Regions from separate parts of the Solibacillus sp. FSL H8-0523 genome, predicted to be linked through region 3. Evidence: a T-box and tRNA genes for the amino acid it is inferred to sense, from the RefSeq annotation. Region 3 holds a T-box; the other regions hold tRNA genes.

Region 1 (7,767 bases), 1.3 Mb from region 3:
CTCTGATTTAGCGGCGGACGGGTGAGTAACACGTGGGTAACCTACCCTATAGACTGGGATAACTTCGGGAAACCGGAGCTAATACCGGATAATACTTCGAAACACATGTTTTGAAGTTGAAAGATGGTTTCGGCTATCACTATAGGATGGACCCGCGGCGCATTAGCTAGTTGGTGAGGTAACGGCTCACCAAGGCAACGATGCGTAGCCGACCTGAGAGGGTGATCGGCCACACTGGGACTGAGACACGGCCCAGACTCCTACGGGAGGCAGCAGTAGGGAATCTTCCACAATGGACGAAAGTCTGATGGAGCAACGCCGCGTGAGTGAAGAAGGATTTCGGTTCGTAAAACTCTGTTGCAAGGGAAGAACAAGTAGCGTAGTAACTGGCGCTACCTTGACGGTACCTTGTTAGAAAGCCACGGCTAACTACGTGCCAGCAGCCGCGGTAATACGTAGGTGGCAAGCGTTGTCCGGAATTATTGGGCGTAAAGCGCGCGCAGGTGGTTCCTTAAGTCTGATGTGAAAGCCCCCGGCTCAACCGGGGAGGGTCATTGGAAACTGGGGAACTTGAGTGCAGAAGAGGATAGTGGAATTCCAAGTGTAGCGGTGAAATGCGTAGAGATTTGGAGGAACACCAGTGGCGAAGGCGACTATCTGGTCTGTAACTGACACTGAGGCGCGAAAGCGTGGGGAGCAAACAGGATTAGATACCCTGGTAGTCCACGCCGTAAACGATGAGTGCTAAGTGTTGGGGGGTTTCCGCCCCTCAGTGCTGCAGCTAACGCATTAAGCACTCCGCCTGGGGAGTACGGTCGCAAGACTGAAACTCAAAGGAATTGACGGGGGCCCGCACAAGCGGTGGAGCATGTGGTTTAATTCGAAGCAACGCGAAGAACCTTACCAGGTCTTGACATCCCATTGACCACTGTAGAGATACAGTTTTCCCTTCGGGGACAACGGTGACAGGTGGTGCATGGTTGTCGTCAGCTCGTGTCGTGAGATGTTGGGTTAAGTCCCGCAACGAGCGCAACCCTTGTTCTTAGTTGCCATCATTTAGTTGGGCACTCTAAGGAGACTGCCGGTGATAAACCGGAGGAAGGTGGGGATGACGTCAAATCATCATGCCCCTTATGACCTGGGCTACACACGTGCTACAATGGACGATACAAACGGTTGCCAACCCGCGAGGGGGAGCTAATCCGATAAAATCGTTCTCAGTTCGGATTGTAGGCTGCAACTCGCCTACATGAAGCCGGAATCGCTAGTAATCGTGGATCAGCATGCCACGGTGAATACGTTCCCGGGCCTTGTACACACCGCCCGTCACACCACGAGAGTTTGTAACACCCGAAGTCGGTGAGGTAACCTTTATGGAGCCAGCCGCCGAAGGTGGGATAGATGATTGGGGTGAAGTCGTAACAAGGTAGCCGTATCGGAAGGTGCGGCTGGATCACCTCCTTTCTAAGGATTATTTCGGAAATCTTCTCTTGGAGAAGATACTCATTAACGTTTGCTGTTCAGTTTTGAAGGTTCATTCTTAATTGAATGAGATACTTCAAAACATTGTTCTTTGAAAACTGGATAAAACGACATTGATAAGTAATAAACAAACAATAGATCAAGAAATTGGTCGTGCAATATCCTTAAAATCTTAAATCTTCTGATTTAAGTTTAACTTTTGGTTAAGTTAATAAGGGCGCACGGTGGATGCCTTGGCACTAGGAGTCGATGAAGGACGGCACTAACACCGATATGCCTCGGGGAGCTGTAAGTAAGCTTTGATCCGGGGATTTCCGAATGGGGGAACCCACTATCTTTAATCGGATAGTACACTCACGTGAATTCATAGCGTGTTTGAGACAGACGCAGGGAACTGAAACATCTAAGTACCTGCAGGAACAGAAAGAAAATTCGATTCCCTGAGTAGCGGCGAGCGAAACGGGAAGAGCCCAAACCAAAGAGCTTGCTCTTTGGGGTTGTAGGACACTCAATACGGAGTTACAAAAGAATGATTTAGGCGAAGCGACTTGGAAAGGTCCGCAAAATAAGGTAAAAGCCCTGTAGCCCAAAAGTTATTCCCTCCTGAGTGGATCCTGAGTACGGCGGAACACGTGAAATTCCGTCGGAATCCGGGAGGACCATCTCCCAAGGCTAAATACTACCTAGTGACCGATAGTGAACCAGTACCGTGAGGGAAAGGTGAAAAGCACCCCGGAAGGGGAGTGAAATAGATCCTGAAACCGTGTGCCTACAAGTAGTTAGAGCCCGTTAATGGGTGATAGCGTGCCTTTTGTAGAATGAACCGGCGAGTTACGATTACGTGCGAGGTTAAGTTGAGAAGACGGAGCCGCAGCGAAAGCGAGTCTGAATAGGGCGAATTAGTACGTGGTCGTAGACCCGAAACCAGGTGATCTACCCATGTCCAGGGTGAAGGTGAGGTAACACTTACTGGAGGCCCGAACCCACGCACGTTGAAAAGTGCGGGGATGAGGTGTGGGTAGCGGAGAAATTCCAATCGAACCTGGAGATAGCTGGTTCTCTCCGAAATAGCTTTAGGGCTAGCCTCGTGATTGAGAATACTGGAGGTAGAGCACTGTTTGGACTAGGGGGGCATCTCGCTTTACCGAATTCAGACAAACTCCGAATGCCAGATATTTATACACGGGAGTCAGACTGCGAGTGATAAGATCCGTAGTCAAGAGGGAAACAGCCCAGACCACCAGCTAAGGTCCCAAAGTAATCGTTAAGTGGAAAAGGATGTGGCGTTGCTTAGACAACCAGGATGTTGGCTTAGAAGCAGCCATCATTTAAAGAGTGCGTAATAGCTCACTGGTCGAGTGACGCTGCGCCGAAAATGTATCGGGGCTAAACGATTCACCGAAGCTGTGGATGCATCCGTATGGATGCGTGGTAGGAGAGCGTTCTAAGGGCGTTGAAGTCAGACCGGAAGGACTGGTGGAGCGCTTAGAAGTGAGAATGCCGGTATGAGTAGCGAAAGACGGGTGAGAATCCCGTCCACCGTATGACTAAGGTTTCCTGAGGAAGGCTCGTCCGCTCAGGGTTAGTCGGGACCTAAGCCGAGGCCGATAGGCGTAGGCGATGGACAACAGGTTGATATTCCTGTACCACCTCCTCACCGTTTGAGAAATGGGGGGACGCAGTAGGATAGGGTAAGCACGCCGTTGGTTGCGCGTGTTCAAGCAGTAAGGTGTGTATGTAGGCAAATCCGCATACTTTAACATTGAGCTGTGATGACGAGTCCGTATGGACGAAGTTCCTGATTTCACACTGCCAAGAAAAGCCTCTATCGAGGTGAGAGGTGCCCGTACCGCAAACCGACACAGGTAGTCGAGGAGAGAATCCTAAGGTGTGCGAGAGAACTCTCGTTAAGGAACTCGGCAAAATGACCCCGTAACTTCGGGAGAAGGGGTGCTCTGTTAGCGTGCAAGCGTGAGAGAGCCGCAGTGAATAGGCCCAGGCGACTGTTTAGCAAAAACACAGGTCTCTGCAAAACCGTAAGGTGACGTATAGGGGCTGACGCCTGCCCGGTGCTGGAAGGTTAAGAGGAGTGGTTAGCGCAAGCGAAGCTGCGAATTGAAGCCCCAGTAAACGGCGGCCGTAACTATAACGGTCCTAAGGTAGCGAAATTCCTTGTCGGGTAAGTTCCGACCCGCACGAAAGGCGTAACGATCTGGGCACTGTCTCAACGAGAGACTCGGTGAAATTATAGTACCTGTGAAGATGCAGGTTACCCGCGACAGGACGGAAAGACCCCGTGGAGCTTTACTGTAGCCTGATATTGAATTTTGGTACAACTTGTACAGGATAGGTAGGAGCCAGAGATCCCGGAGCGCCAGCTTCGGAGGAGGCGTCAGTGGGATACTACCCTGGTTGTATTGAACTTCTAACCCATGCCCCTTAGCGGGGTAGGAGACAGTGTCAGGCGGACAGTTTGACTGGGGCGGTCGCCTCCTAAAGAGTAACGGAGGCGCCCAAAGGTTCCCTCAGAATGGTTGGAAATCATTCGTAGAGTGTAAAGGCATAAGGGAGCTTGACTGCGAGACCTACAAGTCGAGCAGGGTCGAAAGACGGGCTTAGTGATCCGGTGGTTCCGCATGGAAGGGCCATCGCTCAACGGATAAAAGCTACCCCGGGGATAACAGGCTTATCTCCCCCAAGAGTCCACATCGACGGGGAGGTTTGGCACCTCGATGTCGGCTCATCGCATCCTGGGGCTGTAGTCGGTCCCAAGGGTTGGGCTGTTCGCCCATTAAAGCGGTACGCGAGCTGGGTTCAGAACGTCGTGAGACAGTTCGGTCCCTATCCGTCGTGGGCGTAGGAAATTTGAGAGGAGCTGTCCTTAGTACGAGAGGACCGGGATGGACACACCGCTGGTGTACCAGTTGTTCTGCCAAGAGCATCGCTGGGTAGCTATGTGTGGACGGGATAAGTGCTGAAAGCATCTAAGCATGAAGCCCCCCTCAAGATGAGATTTCCCATTACGCAAGTAAGTAAGACCCCTGAAAGACGATCAGGTAGATAGGTTCGAGGTGGAAGCGCAGTGATGTGTGGAGCTGACGAATACTAATCGGTCGAGGACTTAACCACAATTTATGAACATCAATGAACCGTTTATCCAGTTTTGAAAGAATAAAAATATTAAAAAATGCTTGACTGAATAAGTTATACATAATATAATAAATAATGTCTTTCGAATAGTCTAGTGATGATGGCAAAGAGGTCACACCCGTTCCCATACCGAACACGGAAGTTAAGCTCTTTAGCGCCGATGGTAGTTGGGGGTTTCCCCCTGTGAGAGTAGGACGTCGCTAGGCTAGTATATAATTATTCCGAAGTAGCTCAGTTGGTAGAGCATCCGGCTGTTAACCGGCAGGTCGCAGGTTCGAGTCCTGCCTTCGGAGCCATCTAAATCTTGGAGAGTTGTCCGAGAGGCCGAAGGAGCACGATTGGAAATCGTGTATGCGGGTAACACTGTATCAAGGGTTCGACTCCCTTACTCTCCGCCAGGCAATTTAGTATGGCCCGTTGGTCAAGTGGTTAAGACACCGCCCTTTCACGGCGGTAACACGGGTTCGAATCCCGTACGGGTCACCATTTATATTTTTTATATCCAGCATGGAGGATTAGCTCAGCTGGGAGAGCACCTGCCTTACAAGCAGGGGGTCGGCGGTTCGAGCCCGTCATCCTCCACCATTTAATTAAATAGTATTGTCGCGGGGTGGAGCAGTGGTAGCTCGTCGGGCTCATAACCCGAAGGTCATAGGTTCAAGTCCTATCCCCGCAACCAAATGGTCCCGTGGTGTAGCGGTTAACATGCCTGCCTGTCACGCAGGAGATCGCCGGTTCGATCCCGGTCGGGACCGCCATTTTTTTAATTATTACATACGTGGGTTTGTAGCTCAGTTGGTAGAGCATTAGATTGAAGCTCTAAGTGTCGGCGGTTCGATTCCGTCCAAACCCACCATATATGTTGCCGGTGTAGCTCAGTTGGTAGAGCAACTGACTTGTAATCAGTAGGTCGAGGGTTCGACTCCTTTCGCCGGCACCATTACCCTGGAGGGGTAGCGAAGTGGCTAAACGCGGCGGACTGTAAATCCGCTCCTTAGGGTTCGGCGGTTCGAATCCGTCCCCCTCCACCATATCTTTACAGGGGCATAGTTTAAAGGTAGAACTACGGTCTCCAAAACCGTCAGTGTGGGTTCGATTCCTACTGCCCCTGCCATTTTAAGATTCAAATAAGTATAATGGCGGTTGTGGCGAAGTGGTTAACGCACCGGATTGTGATTCCGGCATTCGTGGGTTCAATTCCCATCAGTCGCCCCATTCTTTATTTAGGTTTAAGAAGTAAAATTATATGATAGTGGCGGTTGTGGCGAAGTGGTTAACGCACCGGATTGTGATTCCGGCATTCGTGGGTTCAATTCCCATCAGTCGCCCCATTCTTAATATAATAAATATGAAATTTTTGGGGTATAGCCAAGCGGTAAGGCAACGGATTTTGATTCCGTCATGCCCTGGTTCGAATCCAGGTTCCCCAGCCATTTTTGCGGAAGTAGTTCAGTGGTAGAACACCACCTTGCCAAGGTGGGGGTCGCGAGTTCGAACCTCGTCTTCCGCTCCAAATATGGCGGCATAGCCAAGTGGTAAGGCACAGGTCTGCAACACCTCTACCACCGGTTCAAATCCGGTTGCCGCCTCCATATTTTTTAGATCAAATCGGTTAAGCCGATTTTTTTTATACCCATTTTCTTGCCGATATGGCGGAATTGGCAGACGCGCCGGACTCAAAATCCGGTTCCTTCGGGAGTGTCGGTTCGACCCCGACTATCGGTATCAGATCGATAAGGTGAATTGCCAAAAACCTTATCAAATGAAGACTTCTAGTATTTATACTAGGGGTCTTTTTTTATTGGAGTTTCCTTCAAATAGAGATTGAAACAGAAAATCTCCTTTACAAACAGAATAATTGTGTTTTTAACTGAAATACTACGTGTTTTTTTATAGCATGTTAGAAAGAATTACTTTAGAATTGACATGATGATGTGAGAAATGGATTTAACGAATTTAATTTAAATAACTGAAATTATGAATAGATGAAAGAAGGTAATGGAATGAATGCAGTAGTAAATTTAAAATGGATTGAAGCAGCAAATTACGAGGAAATGAGCAAGCTTGCGGCGGATATGTTTAAAGCGGAATTAAAGCACAATCCAAAAATGGTATTAGGTTTAGCAACAGGTGGGACACCAGAAGGCTTTTATAAAGAACTAGTTGAGGCGTATCAAGCTGGAGAAATTTCATTTGAACAGGCACAGTCTTACAACTTAGATGAATACGTTGGGATTAATCCTACAAATGAAGCGAGCTACCATTACTATATGGATCAAAATCTATTTAATCACGTTGATATGAAGCGTGAGAATATCCATGTGCCAAAAGGGGATACAGCGGACTTACAAGCGGCTGCCGCGCACTATGATGAGATGATTGAGGCAGCTGGTGGTGTTGATATTCAGCTATTAGGTATTGGCATAAACGGACATATTGGTTTTAATGAGCCAGGTACACCATTTACATTAGGGACAAATGTTGTAGAACTGACAGAGTCGACACGTGATGCGAATAAAATTTATTTCAATTCAATCGATGAAGTGCCAACATATGCCATTACAATGGGTATTCAAACAATCATGAATGCGAAGAAAGTCGTTTTATTAATTTCAGGTGCATCAAAGCAGGAAGCCATGGATCGTCTGCGTAGCGGTGAAGTGACAGAGGACTTCCCAGCAAGTGCCCTGCACAATCACAAAGATGTAACAGTGATTTATACAGGTGTAAAATAATGATGAGGAGTGCTTAAATGCACTCCTCATTTTTTAATGGTCGTAATAAATACTCCGGCAATAACGGCAATCCCTCCAATAATTTGTGCCATGAGTAATTGTTCATCTAAAAACAGAACAGCAAAAATTGTCGCAAACACTGGAATGAAGTTTAAGTAGATCCCGGCTTTGTTGGCCCCTAATGCGACAACGCCCGTATTCCAGCTTAGGAACGCAACAATCGAGGCAATGATCCCGACATAGAAAATAGCACCAATTGTAGAAGCACCCCAAGTAATCGCTTGAGACGTCGTTAACAGCTCATATCCGGTAAATGGGAGTAACATGAGTGCGCCAAGTGCAATGGTCACTAAGAACGTTGAGTAGCCTGGTAGCTTGCCTGCGTATTTCTTAATTAGTA
Region 2 (7,767 bases), 850 kb from region 3:
CTCATTAACGTTTGCTGTTCAGTTTTGAAGGTTCATTCTTAATTGAATGAGATACTTCAAAAATAAAACCTTTGCTCCTGTCGCTGCGCTATCGTCGCAAGACTGCATGAAGCAAAGTCAACGAAGCGAATCACGAAGTGGTTCAGTGTAGTTGTCTTGTTCTTTGAAAACTGGATAAAACGACATTGATAAGTAATAAACAAACAATAGATCAAGAAATTGGTCGTGCAATATCCTTAAAATCTTAAATCTTCTGATTTAAGTTTAACTTTTGGTTAAGTTAATAAGGGCGCACGGTGGATGCCTTGGCACTAGGAGTCGATGAAGGACGGCACTAACACCGATATGCCTCGGGGAGCTGTAAGTAAGCTTTGATCCGGGGATTTCCGAATGGGGGAACCCACTATCTTTAATCGGATAGTACACTCACGTGAATTCATAGCGTGTTTGAGACAGACGCAGGGAACTGAAACATCTAAGTACCTGCAGGAACAGAAAGAAAATTCGATTCCCTGAGTAGCGGCGAGCGAAACGGGAAGAGCCCAAACCAAAGAGCTTGCTCTTTGGGGTTGTAGGACACTCAATACGGAGTTACAAAAGAATGATTTAGGCGAAGCGACTTGGAAAGGTCCGCAAAATAAGGTAAAAGCCCTGTAGCCCAAAAGTTATTCCCTCCTGAGTGGATCCTGAGTACGGCGGAACACGTGAAATTCCGTCGGAATCCGGGAGGACCATCTCCCAAGGCTAAATACTACCTAGTGACCGATAGTGAACCAGTACCGTGAGGGAAAGGTGAAAAGCACCCCGGAAGGGGAGTGAAATAGATCCTGAAACCGTGTGCCTACAAGTAGTTAGAGCCCGTTAATGGGTGATAGCGTGCCTTTTGTAGAATGAACCGGCGAGTTACGATTACGTGCGAGGTTAAGTTGAGAAGACGGAGCCGCAGCGAAAGCGAGTCTGAATAGGGCGAATTAGTACGTGGTCGTAGACCCGAAACCAGGTGATCTACCCATGTCCAGGGTGAAGGTGAGGTAACACTTACTGGAGGCCCGAACCCACGCACGTTGAAAAGTGCGGGGATGAGGTGTGGGTAGCGGAGAAATTCCAATCGAACCTGGAGATAGCTGGTTCTCTCCGAAATAGCTTTAGGGCTAGCCTCGTGATTGAGAATACTGGAGGTAGAGCACTGTTTGGACTAGGGGGGCATCTCGCTTTACCGAATTCAGACAAACTCCGAATGCCAGATATTTATACACGGGAGTCAGACTGCGAGTGATAAGATCCGTAGTCAAGAGGGAAACAGCCCAGACCACCAGCTAAGGTCCCAAAGTAATCGTTAAGTGGAAAAGGATGTGGCGTTGCTTAGACAACCAGGATGTTGGCTTAGAAGCAGCCATCATTTAAAGAGTGCGTAATAGCTCACTGGTCGAGTGACGCTGCGCCGAAAATGTATCGGGGCTAAACGATTCACCGAAGCTGTGGATGCATCCGTATGGATGCGTGGTAGGAGAGCGTTCTAAGGGCGTTGAAGTCAGACCGGAAGGACTGGTGGAGCGCTTAGAAGTGAGAATGCCGGTATGAGTAGCGAAAGACGGGTGAGAATCCCGTCCACCGTATGACTAAGGTTTCCTGAGGAAGGCTCGTCCGCTCAGGGTTAGTCGGGACCTAAGCCGAGGCCGATAGGCGTAGGCGATGGACAACAGGTTGATATTCCTGTACCACCTCCTCACCGTTTGAGAAATGGGGGGACGCAGTAGGATAGGGTAAGCACGCCGTTGGTTGCGCGTGTTCAAGCAGTAAGGTGTGTATGTAGGCAAATCCGCATACTTTAACATTGAGCTGTGATGACGAGTCCGTATGGACGAAGTTCCTGATTTCACACTGCCAAGAAAAGCCTCTATCGAGGTGAGAGGTGCCCGTACCGCAAACCGACACAGGTAGTCGAGGAGAGAATCCTAAGGTGTGCGAGAGAACTCTCGTTAAGGAACTCGGCAAAATGACCCCGTAACTTCGGGAGAAGGGGTGCTCTGTTAGCGTGCAAGCGTGAGAGAGCCGCAGTGAATAGGCCCAGGCGACTGTTTAGCAAAAACACAGGTCTCTGCAAAACCGTAAGGTGACGTATAGGGGCTGACGCCTGCCCGGTGCTGGAAGGTTAAGAGGAGTGGTTAGCGCAAGCGAAGCTGCGAATTGAAGCCCCAGTAAACGGCGGCCGTAACTATAACGGTCCTAAGGTAGCGAAATTCCTTGTCGGGTAAGTTCCGACCCGCACGAAAGGCGTAACGATCTGGGCACTGTCTCAACGAGAGACTCGGTGAAATTATAGTACCTGTGAAGATGCAGGTTACCCGCGACAGGACGGAAAGACCCCGTGGAGCTTTACTGTAGCCTGATATTGAATTTTGGTACAACTTGTACAGGATAGGTAGGAGCCAGAGATCCCGGAGCGCCAGCTTCGGAGGAGGCGTCAGTGGGATACTACCCTGGTTGTATTGAACTTCTAACCCATGCCCCTTAGCGGGGTAGGAGACAGTGTCAGGCGGACAGTTTGACTGGGGCGGTCGCCTCCTAAAGAGTAACGGAGGCGCCCAAAGGTTCCCTCAGAATGGTTGGAAATCATTCGTAGAGTGTAAAGGCATAAGGGAGCTTGACTGCGAGACCTACAAGTCGAGCAGGGTCGAAAGACGGGCTTAGTGATCCGGTGGTTCCGCATGGAAGGGCCATCGCTCAACGGATAAAAGCTACCCCGGGGATAACAGGCTTATCTCCCCCAAGAGTCCACATCGACGGGGAGGTTTGGCACCTCGATGTCGGCTCATCGCATCCTGGGGCTGTAGTCGGTCCCAAGGGTTGGGCTGTTCGCCCATTAAAGCGGTACGCGAGCTGGGTTCAGAACGTCGTGAGACAGTTCGGTCCCTATCCGTCGTGGGCGTAGGAAATTTGAGAGGAGCTGTCCTTAGTACGAGAGGACCGGGATGGACACACCGCTGGTGTACCAGTTGTTCTGCCAAGAGCATCGCTGGGTAGCTATGTGTGGACGGGATAAGTGCTGAAAGCATCTAAGCATGAAGCCCCCCTCAAGATGAGATTTCCCATTACGCAAGTAAGTAAGACCCCTGAAAGACGATCAGGTAGATAGGTTCGAGGTGGAAGCGCAGTGATGTGTGGAGCTGACGAATACTAATCGGTCGAGGACTTAACCACAATTTATGAACATCAATGAAACGTTTATCCAGTTTTGAAAGAATAAATTCTTTCAACTTAATAAGTGAAGTGACGATGGCAAAGAGGTCACACCTGTTCCCATACCGAACACAGAAGTTAAGCTCTTTAGCGCCGATGGTAGTTGGGGGTTTCCCCCTGTGAGAGTAGGACGTCGCTTCGCTTATTTTTTAATGCTCTAAATGCTCTGATAAGTATTTTATGTCGGAGGGGTAGCGAAGTGGCTAAACGCGGCGGACTGTAAATCCGCTCCTTAGGGTTCGGCGGTTCGAATCCGTCCCCCTCCACCATTTATTTATAGGGGCATAGTTTAAAGGTAGAACTACGGTCTCCAAAACCGTCAGTGTGGGTTCAATTCCTACTGCCCCTGCCAATTTCAAATAAATACAATAATTATAATGGCGGTTGTGGCGAAGTGGTTAACGCACCGGATTGTGATTCCGGCATTCGTGGGTTCAATTCCCATCAGTCGCCCCATTTATTTTAATAAATAACTTATTGTTGGGGTATAGCCAAGCGGTAAGGCAACGGATTTTGATTCCGTCATGCCCTGGTTCGAATCCAGGTTCCCCAGCCATTCTCTTTTAATAAAGAGCCATTAGCTCAGTTGGTAGAGCATCTGACTTTTAATCAGAGGGTCGAAGGTTCGAGTCCTTCATGGCTCACCAGTTTTTTATAAAATTACATAACTTGTCAGTATAAAAATATCTTGCATTTTTGCGGAAGTAGTTCAGTGGTAGAACACCACCTTGCCAAGGTGGGGGTCGCGAGTTCGAACCTCGTCTTCCGCTTCAAATATGCCGGGGTGGCGGAACTGGCAGACGCACAGGACTTAAAATCCTGCGGTGAGTGATCACCGTGCCGGTTCGATTCCGGCCCTCGGCACCATTTTTACGCGCTCGTAGCTCAATTGGATAGAGCATCTGACTACGAATCAGAAGGTTGTAGGTTCAAGTCCTGTCGAGCGCACCAATATATGTTTTGACAAATTCGGAATGTAGCTCAGCTTGGTAGAGCACTTGGTTTGGGACCAAGGGGTCGTAGGTTCGAATCCTGTCATTCCGACCATTTTATGGGGCCTTAGCTCAGCTGGGAGAGCGCCTGCCTTGCACGCAGGAGGTCAGCGGTTCGATCCCGCTAGGCTCCACCAATTTTTTCATAACTTTATATGGCTGCCTAGCTCAGCTGGCTAGAGCATTCGGTTCATACCCGAAAGGTCGTGGGTTCGACTCCCTCGGCAGCCATCTTTATTTCGGAGGTATACCCAAGTTCGGCTGAAGGGATCGGTCTTGAAAACCGACAGGCGGGTAACACCGCGCGGGGGTTCGAATCCCTCTACCTCCTCCATTTTAATTTCATAAGTTTTAATAGTATTGTCGCGGGGTGGAGCAGTGGTAGCTCGTCGGGCTCATAACCCGAAGGTCACAGGTTCAAGTCCTGTCCCCGCAACCAAATGGTCCCGTGGTGTAGCGGTTAACATGCCTGCCTGTCACGCAGGAGATCGCCGGTTCGATCCCGGTCGGGACCGCCATTTTTTGTGGGTTTGTAGCTCAGTTGGTAGAGCATTAGATTGAAGCTCTAAGTGTCGGCGGTTCGATTCCGTCCAAACCCACCATTTGCGGGTGTAGTTTAGTGGTAAAACCTCAGCCTTCCAAGCTGATGTTGTCGGTTCGATTCCGATCACCCGCTCCAGTTTTATTTGGGGCCTATAGCTCAGCTGGTTAGAGCGCACGCCTGATAAGCGTGAGGTCGATGGTTCGAGTCCATTTAGGCCCACCATATAATTGTTCCGAAGTAGCTCAGTTGGTAGAGCATCCGGCTGTTAACCGGCAGGTCGCAGGTTCGAGTCCTGCCTTCGGAGCCATGGCCCGTTGGTCAAGCGGTTAAGACACCGCCCTTTCACGGCGGTAACACGAGTTCGATTCTCGTACGGGTCATTCACAGGCGTATAGCAGAGGCTATGCGCTTTTTTCTTTTGCTAAGAATAATTGTCGGTAAAAATGGTAGAACCAAAGTCGCCCATTCGGGGGGTGTCTTTGGTTCTTTTTTGTTAAAGGAGCAAGCTCATATAAATTATTTACAAATTGTCCATCAATCCACAAAGAATCTCTTTTGATGCCTTCTTCTTTAAAGCCCATTTTTCTATAAAGATGAATTGCTTGATGATTGTGTTCGATAACCGTTAATTCTAAGCGATGTAGCTGCTGTTGTTTCGCCCAGTGTATCACATACTCAAATACCGGTGCCTTTTCCGCGACTAAGGCTGTGTACGCCTATTGCAACGGATGTTTTGCCATTAGTTGTTCAGTTTACCGATAAGGATACAACAGTTGAGGATATGAAAAAAGGTGGTTTTTAAGGTCTTTCCCTATGCAACGCGCTTGGTTACATAGGGAAAGGCTTTTTATTGTTATTGATTACATAATTTTCTGTAAAATGAGCACTACAGGAGGTGATTGGGTTGAAGAAGTTGATAGGTAGTATATGCATTGTACTGTTATTAGGTAGCTGTGGAATCGATGATAAGGATACGGGTGAAGAACAGATACAGGAGATGGATGGACGGCAACTAGAAGTCATTGTAGATCATTTACAGGCTCCATGGGCAATTAACAAGCACGAGGACGTTTTTTATATAACAGAGCGTGCAGGAGAGATTGTACGTGTTCAAAATGGGGAATTGTCGCGTCAGGATGTGTTATTTGAGCAACAACTATCTGACGCTGCAGAAGCAGGGCTACTAGGTTTTGTATTAGCACCGAATTTTGCTGATACGAATCAAGCGTTTGCCTATTACACATATAATAAAGATGGTAAGTTGTTGAACCGTGTTGTGTTGTTGCAGCTAGTTGAAGAGGTGTGGCATGAGCGACTGCTGTTAATCGATGAAATTCCGAGTGGGACCTATCATCACGGAGGGCGCTTAAAAATTGGGCCGGATCATAAGCTATATATAACAACGGGAGATGCATCGAATCCAGAGCTGGCGCAAAATAAGGATTCACTTGCTGGAAAGATTTTGCGCGTGAATTTAGATGGCTCCATTCCAGAGGATAATCCATTTAAAAACTCCATGATTTATAGTTATGGGCACAGAAACCCGCAAGGACTGGCTTGGACGCCAGAGGGAGTAATGTACGCAACCGAGCATGGGCAAAGTGCAAATGATGAAGTGAATGAAATAAAGCCAGGTGAAAATTATGGCTGGCCGGATATTGAAGGAGCGGAAAAGCAAGATGGGCTGTTGACACCGTTATTTACATCGGGGAAGGATCATACGTGGGCGCCGTCTGGAGTGGCTTATGATCAAGACATGCTTTATGTGGCAGCACTAAGAGGTACCGCACTATTGGCGTTTGATTTGAAAACAAGTAAAGTACGTGAAGTCGTGAATGATGTAGGCCGAATTCGTGATGTATGGATTGAAGAGGATACGTTGTACTTTATAACGAATAATACAGACGGGCGTGGACAGCAAAGTACAACAGATGATCACCTATATAAATTAATATTGGTGGAATAATTGACGGCTCTCCATTTTAAGGTAATGTCAAATGAGTTATAGAAGGGGCTAATAGATGATAAAAAAATTAATGTATCTTTTTATGCTATTGCCATTAACCGCATGTAGCGGGCAGGCGATGATTGTCTCAGATGATTTTATTGTACATGCCTTTAAAGTAGGTAAGGCGGATAGCTTACTAATTTCCCATCAAGGCGAGTATGTATTGATTGATACAGGGGAAGAAGATGACGGAGAAAAGATTTTGCGCCATTTGCAGTCGAACAATATTAACAAGCTAAAGGCATTAGTTATTACACATTACGATAAGGACCATGTTGGTGGTGCGGATTCTCTTGTAAATGCGTTAGATATTGAACATGTGTATGTGCCGAACTATGAAAGTGATAGTAAACAAACGCGTGAATTTTTACAGGCGATTGATAATAAGCAATTAGTACTTGAAAAAATTACGGGAATAAGTGAGCTTACGGTTGGAGAGGTAAAGGGGGAGATGTATCCAACGATGCAAACGATGGAGGGGGATAATGATCATTCTTTAGTCATTAGTTTACGACACGGGGATACTGGTTTTTTGTTTGCAGGTGATATAGAAGCGCCGCGGATTGCGGAGCTTTTAATGGATACGGCGATTCGCATGCCACACACGTTTTTAAAGGTACCACACCATGGCCGGTTTAATGAGCAAACGACCGCGCTTATTGAAGCGGTGAGGCCTATGTATGCACTCATTACGAGTTCTGATAAAAATCCTGAACATGATGAAACTGTGGCGGCATTAGAAGCAGTAAATGCTCATATTTTTACGACGCGGAAAGGCGATATAGAATTTCATTCAGATGGGGGAGAAATAACGGTACGTGAGGATTGATGGGTGATATAAAGAAAGATAGCTAAAAACGGCGCATAGACGAGTAATGAAATTAAAAAAAGGATAATCTTATTTTGTATTTTAATATATAATATGTTATTTTTATACAAATGAAGGAGGTCCTGAAATGCTTAATATAATTAGAAGGGTGAGC
Region 3 (7,767 bases):
CGGTGCCACAACATTAGACGAGTACCGCATGTATATCGAAAAGGATCCAGCGTTAGAGCGTCGTTTCCAACAAGTATTAGTGCGCGAACCGTCGATTGAAGATACGGTATCGATTTTACGTGGCATTAAAGATCGCTTCGAGGAGCATCACCGCGGTGTACGTATTCACGACCGCGCGATCATTGCAGCAGCACAGCTAGCCGACCGTTATATAACAGATCGTTTCTTACCAGACAAAGCGATTGATTTAATCGACGAGGCATGTGCGATGATTCGCATAGAAATTGATTCGATGCCACAAGAGCTTGACCAATCGACACGTCGTTTAACCCAGTTAAAAATTGAGCAGCAGGCACTGAAAAAAGAAAAGGACGCGGCAAGTAAAAAACGTCTTGAAATTTTATCGGGCGAAATCGAAACGGTAGAAGCAACGATGAAAGCAATGAAAGAACAATGGGAGCTCGAGAAAAACGGCTTACAAATTGTGCGTGACAAAAAAGATGAACTGAAAAAATTAGAAGCCGAGCGCGATGATCTGTATTTATCAGGTAGCAACTTTGCACGCGCTTCGGAGCTGCAATATAGTAAAATTCCAAAGCTTGAAGAAGAAGTAGCCAAACTGGAGGCACAGCTAAAAGAAACAGAAGGCAATCGTATGCTACGAGAAGAAGTTACGGAAGAGGAAATTGCCAAAATCATTTCGCGCTGGACAGGTATTCCAGTAACAAAATTAGTCGAGGGCGAGCGTGAAAAATTACTGCGCTTAAAAGATACATTGCATGAGCGTGTTGTTGGGCAAGATGACGCGGTAACGTATGTAACAGAAGCAGTATGGCGCGCGCGTTCAGGCATTAAAGATCCGAACAAACCAATCGGCAGCTTCTTGTTCTTAGGGCCAACAGGTGTTGGTAAAACTGAGTTAGCAAAAGCATTAGCCGCGCAGCTATTTGATTCAGAAGAGCATTTCATTCGTATTGATATGAGTGAATACATGGAGAAGCATTCGGTATCGCGCTTAGTTGGAGCACCTCCGGGGTATATCGGCTATGAAGAGGGCGGTCAGCTAACAGAAGCAGTTCGTCGTAATCCGTATTCGGTTGTGCTGTTAGATGAAATTGAAAAAGCGCATCCAGATGTCGCGAATATTTTACTGCAAGTGTTGGATGATGGCCGCATTACCGATAGTCAAGGACGTATGGTCAACTTTACGAATACGGTAGTTATTTTAACGTCGAATATTGGTTCACAGTATTTATTAGAGCAAACACCAGAGTCTGAAGAGCTTGTACAAATGGCATTACGTCAGCACTTCAAGCCAGAACTACTTAACCGTATGGATGATATTATCATGTTCCACGCATTATCAAATGAACACTTCCATGCGATTGCTTGGAAATATGTTCATCAGCTACAAGCTCGTGTGGCTGAGCAAGAGATTACGTTACATGTGGATGACGCAGTAGTAGACTGGGTTGTGAAGCACGGAATTGATCCACAATTTGGGGCACGTCCATTAAAACGCTTCGTACAGCGTCATTTAGAAACGATTGTTGCGCGAGAACTATTAAAAGGCGAAATTGTTGCAGGTGGTACGCTTGAGATTTCGTTAGACAATGATGGATTAGTGATTCGAAAAGGATAATTGGAAAGGCACAGCTTGTATGCGGAAAAATGCGTGTAGGGGCTGTGTTTTTTTTATGAAGCATGGAATGAAAATGGGATACTTGTGGGATTTTGATTTTATTTGCGTTTTGACAATTAACAAGGGGCTGCCCGGTAGTATATACTGGACAGCCCCTTATTACAATTAGTGGTGTTCTGCTTCTACTTCTGGAGTAGATTCGTTTGGAATTACTGCAGCGATAATAATTACTAATACGCTGAATACTAAAGAAACGATTAAGCCATTCATAAAGTCGAAGTTTACGCCTAAAACTGAGCTTACTACGTAGTTTAACATTGTTACTAATAGGAATGACCAAAAGAACGTAATAATATATTGCATTAAATTCACCTCATTGAACTTATTTATAACGATTTTATGAAATTACATCTTCAATATCATACCATAAGCCCTTAGGAAAATAAAAGAGGGAATGCAATATTTAATGAAGTTGTCAAAATATTTTAGAACGCATTTAGAAAACAAGGAAAATCATTGAAAAACGGGCGAAAGTGGATTAGGAATTTAGGTGACTAAATACATATTTAGAAATAGAAAAATAGAATTTTTACAATAATAAAAAAATCTACAGTTGAGTTTCTCTTTTTTATCCTCTATAATTAGTACCAACTACTAATAATTAGTAATGATTAAAAGGGGATTTTTCACAAAGGGGGCGTTTATTTGAACGCAGGAATTATCGGGATAAGTAAGTACATTCCACCAAAACGTGTGAGTAATGCAGATTATGAAAAGGTTTTTGAAACATCGGATGAATGGATTCGTACACGAACAGGCATTGAAAATCGCCATATTGCAGAGACGGAAGAAACATCTGACTTAGCCTATAATGCAGCTAAACAGGCTATTGAAAATGCTGGAATTACGCCACAACAGATTGGCATGATTCTCGTTGCTACCGTAACACAGGATCAGAACTTTCCGAGTGTAGCATGCCAAATTCAAGAGCGTTTAGGCATAACAGGCTGTGCAGCGATGGATATTTCAGCGGCGTGCTCGGGTTTTATTTATGCAACGACGATTGCCAAACAGTTTATTGAGAGTAATAGCTATGATTATATATTAGTAGTAGGTGTTGAAAAGTTATCGAAAATTGTTGATTGGACTGATCGCAATACGGCGGTGTTGTTCGGAGACGGAGCAAGTGCGGCGGTTATTGGGAAGGTTTCAGAGGGGCGTGGCATTTTATCGTTTGAGCTCGGCGCGGACGGAACGGGTGGTAAGCATCTCTATCTAAACAGCCAAAATCATATTTTCATGAATGGCCGTGAAGTGTTTAAATTTGCGGTGCGTCAAATGGGTGAGTCTGCTGTGAATGTATTAGAAAAAGCGGGCTTAACAAAGGATGATTGCGATTATTTAGTGCCGCATCAGGCCAATATTCGCATTATGGAAGCGGCGCGTGAACGACTCGGTTTACCGGAAGAGAAAATGTCGAAAACCATTCATAAATATGGAAATACCTCTGCCGCATCGATTGGAATTTCGATTGTGGATGATTTACAAGAGGGGAAAATTAAAGATGATGATATCGTCGTACTAGTTGGATTTGGTGGCGGGTTAACTTGGGGTGCACTCGCAATCAAATGGGGGAAATAAATCAAATCAGAGAAGAAAAGGGTGTTCAACATGGAAAAACGTAGAGTCGTCGTAACAGGAATTGGGGCTGTTACTCCTGTAGGAAATAGCGCGGAAGCTTCATGGGAAAATGTGATTGCGGGTAAATCAGGTATTGGTCCAATGACACGTGTCGATACGAGTAAATTCCCCGTATCGGTTGCGGCAGAAGTGAAGGACTTTCAAATAGAAGAATATATCGAGAAAAAAGAAGCGCGTAAAATGGATCGCTTTACGCATTATGCGCTTGCAGCTTCGATGATGGCGGCAAAGGATGCGGATTTAACAATTACCGAAGAAATGGCACCGCGTGTTGGGGTGTGGATTGGTTCGGGTATTGGCGGGATGGAAACGCATGAACAGCAATTTTTAACGTTCCAAGAGCGCGGGGTACGTCGTGTGAGTCCGTTCTTTGTACCGATGATGATTCCGGATATGGCATCAGGTCAGGTGTCGATTTATTTAGGTGCAAAAGGCGTGAACTCATGCTCGGTAACGGCTTGTGCGTCAGGAACAAACTCGATTGGTGATGCGTTTAAAGTGATTGAGCGTGGTGATGCGGATGTCATGATTACGGGTGGGGCAGAGGCACCGATTGTGACGATGGCAGTAGCAGGCTTTTGTGCGAATACAGCACTTTCATTAAATCCAGATGTGAATAGTGCGTCACGTCCATTCGATAAAAATCGAGATGGTTTTGTAATTGGGGAAGGCTCAGGGATTTTAATTTTAGAAGAATACGAGCATGCAAAGCGTCGCGGGGCGAAAATTTATGCAGAAATCGTTGGCTACGGGGCAACAGCCGATGCACATCATATTACAGCGCCAGCACCAAACGGCGAAGGAGCGGCACGTGCGATGCAAATGGCGTTAAACGATGCAGGCGTGCTACCTGAAAAAGTAGGTTATATTAACGCACACGGTACAAGTACACCGTATAATGATTTATTTGAAACGCAGGCTGTGAAAACGGTATTTGGTGATCATGCTTATAAATTAGCGATGAGCTCAACGAAAAGCATGACCGGGCATTTACTTGGTGCAGCGGGTGGGATTGAAGCGATCTTTTCAGTGTTAGCATTAAAAGAAGGAATTCTACCACCAACAACGAATATACAAGAGCAAGATCCAGAATGCGATTTAGATTATGTACCGAATGTAGCGCGTAAAGCCGATATCGACTATGCACTAAGTAATTCGCTTGGCTTTGGTGGACATAACGCTTGTTTATTATTTAAAAAATATAACGGATAATCAAAAAAACGAACGCGGCCAAGTCTAAGCTGCGTTCGTTTTTCGTATCGTGTACAAAGGATGGTGTTTTTGACCCGCTTTGTACTTTTTTTATTTTGCTACGGGCTATGTGTCATGTCTGTAAGCAATATGATTTTGTATTTAAATTACCGCACGCTTGGCTATTCCTGGAATGCTGTGCTGCTATACATTGTACATGGGGCCGAGCTCTATTTAGCGCTCGGGGCACTCATTGGGATGTTTAGCGTCGTTTACGGCCTAAGCCCATCGCGTTCTCCATTTTCTTAAGTGTTTTCGACGCGATGGCGTTTGCTTTTTCGGCACCTTCATCTAAAATATCGTCTAATTCTGGAGAATCGATTAATGCGTAGTAGCGCTCTTGAATGGGTGTTAAGTGCTCGACAACGGCTTGTGCAACGCCTGCTTTAAAGTCGCCATAGCCTTTCCCTTCATACTTCGCTTCTAATGCTGCAATAGAAGCGCCTGATAAAGCAGATTCGATTGTTAATAAGTTCGAAACGCCTGGTTTGTTTTCTACGTCAAATTTCACGATGCCTTCAGAATCGGTTACAGCTGATTTGATTTTCTTTTCGATTTCTTTCGGTGTATCGAGTAAGCGGATTGTCGCTTTTGTGTTTGTATCTGATTTTGACATTTTTTTTGTAGGTTCTTGTAATGATTTAATACGCGCGCCTTCTTTTGGTGTGTGAATGTCTGGAATCGTTAACACATCATTGTAGCGCTTGTTGAAACGCTCTGCTAAATCGCGTGTTAATTCGATATGTTGCTTTTGGTCATCGCCAACTGGCACGATATCGGTGTTGTATAAAATAATATCCGCCGCCATTAATGGTGGGTACGTTAATAGTGCTGCTGAAACAGACTCTTTGCCGTCTGATTTATCTTTGAATTGTGTCATGCGCTCTAATTCTCCGATTGACGCAACACATTGTAACATCCATCCTGCCTGCGCGTGAGCTGGTACTTCCGATTGGATGAATAATGTTGATTTTTTCGGATCAATACCACATGCGATATACATGGCAGCTAATGAGCGGATGTTTTTGCGTAGCTCTAAACGGTCTTGTGGCACCGTAATCGCGTGCTGGTCAACGATACAGTAAATCGCATCGCCTTGTTCTTGTAGTTCTGGGAATTGCTTAATCGCGCCGATATAGTTCCCTAATGTAATGGTACCTGTTGGCTGTACGCCAGAAAAAATAGTTGTCATAGGTAAGTCCCCCTTATAGATATTTTGTTATTTAGTGAAACTAAAGAACAAAAAAACATCATGCGTCCTCTATTATTAAATAATAGAAGGGACGAATGATGTTAGAATCCGCGGTACCACCCAGCTTGCCAATTTGGCCACTCTTCTTCGTAACGTGAAGGCGACGAGCAAAACTACTGGAACCACTTGTAAATGTCCGTTCGTAAGGCTAACTCGGAAGTCCATTCCATTTAACCGATGATCTGTTTGCACCAACCACAGACTCTCTTAACATCGGATTTAAATGTACTACTCTTCGTCAACGTTTTTCTTAATCTTGAAAGTGATTATATCGCAACTGACGAAATAAACGCAATCATTTTACATAAAATTTTCGAATAAAAAGAGGACAAAATGGGAAGAGTAGTAGGAATCCGTCTAAATGCATGCATTTTATGTGAAATTGTCCAACTATTTTCTCAATTAATATTTTTAAATGAGAATGATTATCTTTTTAGTAGACGTTTCGGTCTAGAATTTTCTGGGTAATTATTAGTTATGATCGATTGAAAAGGAATACTTGTATTTTCGAGATAAAAATGTCATATTTATTGCGGCTAAACCCCATTTATTTATTGACAAAGTGTATTCAAACATGCGTAATTCATGTATAATAAGAAGAGAATCTTAAATTAAATTAATTCTAAACTAAGTATTTATTTATACATTCTGCTTCTTATTAAAGAAGACACTTATAGCAATTGAATTGAATCAATTAGAGAGGAAGTGAGATCAATGTTAGTAACATTATTTACTTCACCAAGTTGTACTTCATGTCGCAAAGCGAAAGCATGGTTAGAGGAGCATGACATTCCATATACTGAGCGCAATATTTTCTCAGAACCTTTAACAATTAGCGAAATTAAAGAAATTTTACGAATGACAGAAGATGGCACAGACGAGATCATCTCAACGCGTTCGAAAATCTTCCAAAAATTAAACGTTGATGTTGAAACATTACCATTACAACGTTTATACGAATTAATTCAAGAATATCCAGGTCTGTTACGTCGTCCAATCATTTTAGATGAAAAACGACTTCAAGTTGGTTATAACGAAGATGAAATTCGTCGATTCTTACCTCGTAAAGTAAGAGCGTATCAGTTACAGGAAGCACAACGCATGGTTAACTAAATAAGCGCGATTTCTGATGTTACGGCTGCGAATAAGCGATTGTAACATCTTTTTTTATTGTCCAGACTAAAAGGGCACTTTAGCGCGTTTATTATTGTCAAATGTCCAAATACTTTAATCATTTTTACGTATACTAAAGTTAAGCAAGTTTGTTACTTGAATTAAAGCAATAAGTACAATACAATTGCAATTATTCGAAATATTTATTGTGGATAATGTTTTTTCTTTTCATTTTAAAGCATTCCATCATACAATAGATTTATAGTTACTTTCATGTATGAAAAAGTAATAAAGTTATGATGCAATAGATTTCCGTGTTGTATAATATTGTAAGGAATCATGACGTTCTATACAATGACTGTGAAGGGAGTTGAGGTCTAATGGACATCGAACGCATTAATGATAATACGTTAAAATTATTTATTACGTATAGTGATATCGAGGATCGCGGATATACGCGTGAAGAGATTTGGTACAATCGCGCAAAAGGGGAAGAACTTTTTTGGGATGTCATTGGCGAAGTTAATACAGATGATTACTTCGATTTAGATGGTCCAATTTGGATTCATATTAATGCATCAGAAAGTGGTTTGGAAGTGGTTGTCACACGTGCAGCGGTCAACAATGACTCTGAAACTTCATCGATGATTGGTTCGTTTGAGGATGACCTTCATATAGCAGATCAGTTAAATGAAATGGAAGAATCGATTTTCAACGCAATTGGTGGTAAGGCAAGCAAAGAAGAAGAAGTGCTTGAAAATGCACGCTTCCGCTTTAAAGATATCGATGAATTATTACCACTGGCCGA

Evidence for each region. A T-box is a leader RNA that pairs with one kind of tRNA and senses whether it is charged. The one in region 3 lies ahead of trpS (tryptophan--tRNA ligase), so its partner is inferred to be a tRNA-Trp.
Region 1: it has a tRNA-Trp gene. The T-box ahead of trpS (tryptophan--tRNA ligase) is inferred to sense a tRNA for this amino acid. The anticodon was not compared.
Region 2: it has a tRNA-Trp gene. The T-box ahead of trpS (tryptophan--tRNA ligase) is inferred to sense a tRNA for this amino acid. The anticodon was not compared.

What each region holds. Positions count from the first base shown of each region.
Region 1 covers NZ_CP150291.1:3,557,854-3,565,620, reverse strand. The annotation lists rRNA gene NSQ62_RS17910 (16S ribosomal RNA) at 1-1,464, shown strand, start outside; rRNA gene NSQ62_RS17905 (23S ribosomal RNA) at 1,684-4,611, shown strand; rRNA gene rrf (5S ribosomal RNA) at 4,723-4,838, shown strand; tRNA gene NSQ62_RS17895 (tRNA-Asn) at 4,853-4,928, shown strand; tRNA gene NSQ62_RS17890 (tRNA-Ser) at 4,939-5,030, shown strand; tRNA gene NSQ62_RS17885 (tRNA-Glu) at 5,044-5,118, shown strand; tRNA gene NSQ62_RS17880 (tRNA-Val) at 5,142-5,217, shown strand; tRNA gene NSQ62_RS17875 (tRNA-Met) at 5,237-5,311, shown strand; tRNA gene NSQ62_RS17870 (tRNA-Asp) at 5,315-5,390, shown strand; tRNA gene NSQ62_RS17865 (tRNA-Phe) at 5,413-5,488, shown strand; tRNA gene NSQ62_RS17860 (tRNA-Thr) at 5,497-5,572, shown strand; tRNA gene NSQ62_RS17855 (tRNA-Tyr) at 5,580-5,663, shown strand; tRNA gene NSQ62_RS17850 (tRNA-Trp) at 5,673-5,746, shown strand; tRNA gene NSQ62_RS17845 (tRNA-His) at 5,772-5,847, shown strand; tRNA gene NSQ62_RS17840 (tRNA-His) at 5,888-5,963, shown strand; tRNA gene NSQ62_RS17835 (tRNA-Gln) at 5,991-6,065, shown strand; tRNA gene NSQ62_RS17830 (tRNA-Gly) at 6,071-6,145, shown strand; tRNA gene NSQ62_RS17825 (tRNA-Cys) at 6,151-6,224, shown strand; tRNA gene NSQ62_RS17820 (tRNA-Leu) at 6,276-6,357, shown strand; gene nagB (glucosamine-6-phosphate deaminase) at 6,636-7,367, shown strand; gene NSQ62_RS17810 (DMT family transporter) at 7,394-7,767, opposite strand, start outside.
Region 2 covers NZ_CP150291.1:3,965,643-3,973,409, reverse strand. The annotation lists rRNA gene NSQ62_RS19985 (23S ribosomal RNA) at 274-3,201, shown strand; rRNA gene rrf (5S ribosomal RNA) at 3,267-3,382, shown strand; tRNA gene NSQ62_RS19975 (tRNA-Tyr) at 3,426-3,509, shown strand; tRNA gene NSQ62_RS19970 (tRNA-Trp) at 3,519-3,592, shown strand; tRNA gene NSQ62_RS19965 (tRNA-His) at 3,621-3,696, shown strand; tRNA gene NSQ62_RS19960 (tRNA-Gln) at 3,722-3,796, shown strand; tRNA gene NSQ62_RS19955 (tRNA-Lys) at 3,812-3,887, shown strand; tRNA gene NSQ62_RS19950 (tRNA-Gly) at 3,939-4,010, shown strand; tRNA gene NSQ62_RS19945 (tRNA-Leu) at 4,019-4,107, shown strand; tRNA gene NSQ62_RS19940 (tRNA-Arg) at 4,115-4,191, shown strand; tRNA gene NSQ62_RS19935 (tRNA-Pro) at 4,211-4,287, shown strand; tRNA gene NSQ62_RS19930 (tRNA-Ala) at 4,294-4,369, shown strand; tRNA gene NSQ62_RS19925 (tRNA-Met) at 4,390-4,463, shown strand; tRNA gene NSQ62_RS19920 (tRNA-Ser) at 4,474-4,566, shown strand; tRNA gene NSQ62_RS19915 (tRNA-Met) at 4,597-4,671, shown strand; tRNA gene NSQ62_RS19910 (tRNA-Asp) at 4,675-4,750, shown strand; tRNA gene NSQ62_RS19905 (tRNA-Phe) at 4,759-4,834, shown strand; tRNA gene NSQ62_RS19900 (tRNA-Gly) at 4,838-4,911, shown strand; tRNA gene NSQ62_RS19895 (tRNA-Ile) at 4,922-4,998, shown strand; tRNA gene NSQ62_RS19890 (tRNA-Asn) at 5,008-5,083, shown strand; tRNA gene NSQ62_RS19885 (tRNA-Glu) at 5,085-5,156, shown strand; gene NSQ62_RS19880 (GNAT family N-acetyltransferase) at 5,178-5,447, opposite strand; gene NSQ62_RS19875 (PQQ-dependent sugar dehydrogenase) at 5,681-6,742, shown strand; gene NSQ62_RS19870 (MBL fold metallo-hydrolase) at 6,798-7,613, shown strand; gene NSQ62_RS19865 (GNAT family N-acetyltransferase) at 7,741-7,767, shown strand, end outside.
Region 3 covers NZ_CP150291.1:669,738-677,504, forward strand. The annotation lists gene NSQ62_RS03050 (AAA family ATPase) at 1-1,642, shown strand, start outside; gene NSQ62_RS03055 (YjzD family protein) at 1,808-2,005, opposite strand; gene NSQ62_RS03060 (beta-ketoacyl-ACP synthase III) at 2,348-3,283, shown strand; gene fabF (beta-ketoacyl-ACP synthase II) at 3,314-4,555, shown strand; gene trpS (tryptophan--tRNA ligase) at 4,797-5,786, opposite strand; T-box leader at 5,871-6,097, opposite strand; gene spxA (transcriptional regulator SpxA) at 6,561-6,959, shown strand; gene mecA (adaptor protein MecA) at 7,340-7,767, shown strand, end outside.